Regions from separate parts of the Colwellia sp. 5_MG-2023 genome, predicted to be linked through region 1. Evidence: predicted binding sites of a transcription regulator. Region 1 holds the regulator's gene; the other holds the start of a gene.
What was found. The regulator LexA, encoded in region 1, represses DNA repair genes until DNA is damaged. The targets are predictions, from matches to a motif close to TACTGTATNNNNATACAGTA.

Region 2: a site for LexA is predicted at 869-888, ahead of recN (DNA repair protein RecN). Genes of this name have one in related genera too.

Annotation. Positions count from the first base shown of each region.
Region 1 covers NZ_JAUOPW010000013.1:98,661-100,876, forward strand. The annotation lists gene coxB (cytochrome c oxidase subunit II) at 1-335, opposite strand, end outside; gene lexA (transcriptional repressor LexA) at 1,085-1,717, opposite strand.
Region 2 covers NZ_JAUOPW010000014.1:84,064-86,279, reverse strand. The annotation lists gene recN (DNA repair protein RecN) at 1-851, opposite strand, end outside; gene nadK (NAD(+) kinase) at 959-1,840, opposite strand; gene grpE (nucleotide exchange factor GrpE) at 2,030-2,216, shown strand, end outside.

The DNA.
Region 1 (2,216 bases):
AAGGTACTAGTTGCCGGAACGGCCATTGCGATAAGAATAACGACAGGAATTGCCGTCCAGAGTATTTCTACTTTAGTGCTTTCATGAAAGTCAGCTGCTTTTGCTCCTTTTGATTTACGATGGAAGATCATAGACCAAAACATCGCTCCAAAAACAACAACCCCAATACCAGTACATATGTAGAGTGCTAGCATATGTAAATCATACACCTCCCTACTAACTGCCGTTACGCCTTTAGTCAAATTTAACTGTGAATCTGACCAAGCTGAACTGGAAAATAAGCTTAAACAAACAAGACAAATTTCCATCCACCAACGTTGATTACTTCTATTCACTCAACCTCTCCCCTATCAATATTTACTTCGTTTTAAATAAAATCGGTGTAATAATTCACCGTTTAAAACAACATATAAAAATAGAAAACAGAAAAGCAGCAATGTACATCAAAAATCATTTAACTGATGATCTGTTAATTTAGTTATTATTATTTTCTAATTAAGCACTTAATTTGAAATTTATTAAATTAACTGACGTGATATGACTAATTCAAATGACATAAGCGTAAATATTTAAGTTTAGCTATCGAATTAGCGCATTGACGTCTTTTTTATTCTTATTCAGTTTTTTGCTAGTTATAGCAATCTCACTAGCTATGTGATCATTTCTACTTGCTAAAATCACCAACTACATCATTATTTATTTAATAATTAGAACAACTAGTTATTGAAATAAATGCCTTGTATTTGGCTGTTTTTTCTACGTATAAAATTGTTCACTTAATTAATGAAATTGGTATTAATTTGTTCGATTCACCTTCTAGAATCGCTCAAAACTTAACCTAGGTCAAATTATAATTTAGATAAAAGCTAATATAATCAATAGAGTAACTACTCTAAGCTGTCTCTATAGCATGACTGGTATAGTCTAGGGGAATTTTGGCTATTGATATAATCAATAATTATTAATTGATTATTTAACAACCAAATTTGAGAGGTTTTTATTTAATAAAATAAAGCTAGTGAATATAACTAATAAAAATTGTCACTAAGGTATAGCAACAATTAAAAAATATAAAAAAGAAAACTTACATCCAATTGCCGTTACGAATAATACCAACAGCAAGCCCTTCAATGTAGAAATCTTGAGAACTAAGATCTACCTTGATAGGTTCAAAATCTTCATTTTCAGCTTGTAAATAGACGATATTACCATCACGTTTGAAGCGTTTTACTGTCACTTCATTTTCTACTCTAGCAACAATCACTTGACCATTTTGCACGTCAGTTGTTTGATGTACTGCTAATAGATCACCATCTAAAATACCAATATTTTTCATGCTTTCACCATTTACTCGTAACAAGTAATTAGCCACGGGGTGGAATAAACTACCACTCATTTGATAATGCTCTTCAACATGCTCTTCGGCTAAAATTGGCTCACCAGCAGCTACTCTACCAATAAGAGGAAGACCTTCTTCTTCAATAAACTGCTCAGATAACCGTATGCCACGAGATGTTCCTGGCAACATTTCAATATAACCTTTTTTTGCTAATGCTTTTAAATGTTCTTCTGCTGCATTGGCAGATTTAAAACCAAAAAAACTCGCTATTTCGGCTCTAGTAGGTGGCATTCCTGTTTCTTGAATTTTATCTTTAATCAAGTCAAATATTTGTTGTTGACGATTAGTTAACGGCTTTAATTCATTTGTTGCTAGCATTAGCTTTTCCTTTCTAGGTAAAGACCTGTATTTATTCACAACTGTCATTATATACAGCCAACTAATAAACGCAAGAGGTTACTAAGAACCTTAGGATCATATTCTTAGAATATGGACTTAAAATTATCAATATAATTAACGTGATAGGAGAATGAATCAGTTTAAAACCTGATCATTTACTTTAATGAACAGGCTTGATAAATACACATGCGTATTTATCAGTTTTATTTGAACAAAATAATTTTGGGAAAGCAGAAAACAAGTTAATCAATATTAATTGAGTGCCAATCCAGAAGAGAATGCGAGTAAGCATTTGATCTACAGTAATAAAAGATAGTGGCTCACTTAATTATAAAGTGAGCCACTAATCAAACTAAAAAACTAAACGGTAGCGACCACGGCTATCAGGCGTACCTAAAAAGGTAAGGAATGACGACGAATGTCGCCTGTTCTTATTAGGCGAATAAATTCGCCCCTACGGTGATGTCGATCACCTTCG
Region 2 (2,216 bases), on a different contig from region 1:
GCAGAAGCCTCTTCAACTTGTAAAAAAGAGTCATTAAGAATAGTTGCAATATTTTTCAGCCTTTCATCTAAACGGGCTAAGGCAGCTATGTTGTCACTACAATGGCGTAACGAGTCGAGTACATTAAAGCTTTCGTCTTCAGTAAGTGTATGTAGTGATTGGAGAGTTGTATCAAGTAAATCTTGAGCATTAGCATGGCGTTTATAATCACTTTCTAATGTTTCAAACTCTCCTTCTTGTAAAGAAAACTCATTGAGTTCATTCACTTGATATTGGAGTAGTTGTTGCTGAGCTTCACGTTGTTGTTTGTTTTGCTGTAATAAATTTAATTCTTTATTTAATTTATGCCATTGTTGATAATAATGTTTAACTTCATCCAGTGCTGACTGATGATCTGCATAATCATCGAGCAACTTACATTGCTGACTTGATTTAACGATTAATTGGTGATCATGTTGACCATGTATATTGATCAATAATTGACCCACTTCTTTAAGCTGTACTAGAGGTACTTGACTACCATTAATGTAAGCTTTTGAGCGACCTTCAGCAGAAATTACTCGTCGTAGAATACACTCATTGCTTGATTCCAATAACAGATCATGAATCGTTAGCCAGTGCTGAGCATTTATATTTTTTTGTATATCGAAAGTGGCAGCAAGTTCTGCTTTTTTGCAATTAGGACGAACAACATTAGTGGTGGCTCTATCTCCTAAACATAAACCTAAGGCATCTATTGCTATAGACTTACCCGCGCCAGTTTCACCTGTGATAGTTGTCATGCCAGATTGCCAATCAATATCAAGTGATTTAACAATGGCGAAGTTTTGAATGTTTAGTTGTAAAAGCATAATGTGAACTCTCACTTTACTGTATAAATATATAGTTGTTAATTTATACAGTAATTTATGCTTTTGCAAGTAACTTAGAAAATTTTAATCGTTTTTATTAAATAAGATTAATAAAGCTTATTGCCCCATCCTAATTTATTTCGTAGTACGTTAAAATAATCATGATCGAGAGGATGAACTAAGCGTATAGTTTGAGGACTTTTTTTAATGATAACTTCGTCACCAGGCATAACGGCTAGAATTACATGTCCATCACAGCTAACTTGTAAACTTTCTTGATTTTCATTTGCAAGTATTAGCTTTATTTCACTATCACCGTCCACCACAATAGGGCGACTAGTTAGTGTATGAGGAAACATAGGTACCAAAGATAAAGCATTTAAATTAGGCGTTAGTATAGGTCCGCCAGCAGACATAGAGTAAGCGGTCGATCCTGTAGGAGTTGAAATAATCAAACCATCAGAGCGTTGACTAAACATAAATGAATTATCAATATGAACTTCAAACTCAATCATGCTGGCAACTTTACCTGCATGTAAAACCGCCTCGTTTACGGCACTGTTCGAGCTTTTAAGTTTACCATGCCGATAAACTTCAGCTTCAATGATAAAGCGCTGTTCAGAGCGAGATTTACCATTTAGAATTTCTTCAAGTGGTTTTATTATTTCATCAGGGGATAAGTCGGTTAAAAAACCTAAATTCCCACGGTTTACACCAATAACGCCGATGTCAAAACAAGCTAAAACTCTAGCAGCACCTAACATGTAGCCATCACCACCAACAACAATAGCAAGATCTGCATTATTACCAATATCGGTGAGAGAACATTCATTCATATCTGTAATTTCGACAGAAGTAGCGACGGATGTTTCTACTAATACTTGGTATTTATTTGCCAGTAAATAGTCATGTAATGCCGCTATTGTGGAACTTGCACCTTGATGATTGGGCTTACCAATAAGCCCAATTGTTTTATAAAGTTGAGCCATAACAATTATTTCATATTTGATATCTTTAAAAGAAGTTTCCCTTTATTTGCGTGGCTTGTAAAGTTTGTATTTGATAAAATGCACTTAATTAGTTGCTATAAAGGCTTGAATAGCGAAAGCTTGACCCCATAATTAGCATTATTGCATTTTTATTATTGTAAAATTACTAAGATTTAATTGGAGTTTTTTATGACTACAGAGTCTACAAAATCAGAAGAACAGCAGTCTGCTGAGTTTTCTACAGAAGAGTTATCGCCAGAGCAATTAGCTGACGAAATTGTTCAGCAAGCAGAAGAACAAGTTGAAGAACAGCATGAACAAGCTCATGAAGTCATTAGTGCTGAACAAGAGCGTATTAATGAGTTGGAACTTGCTT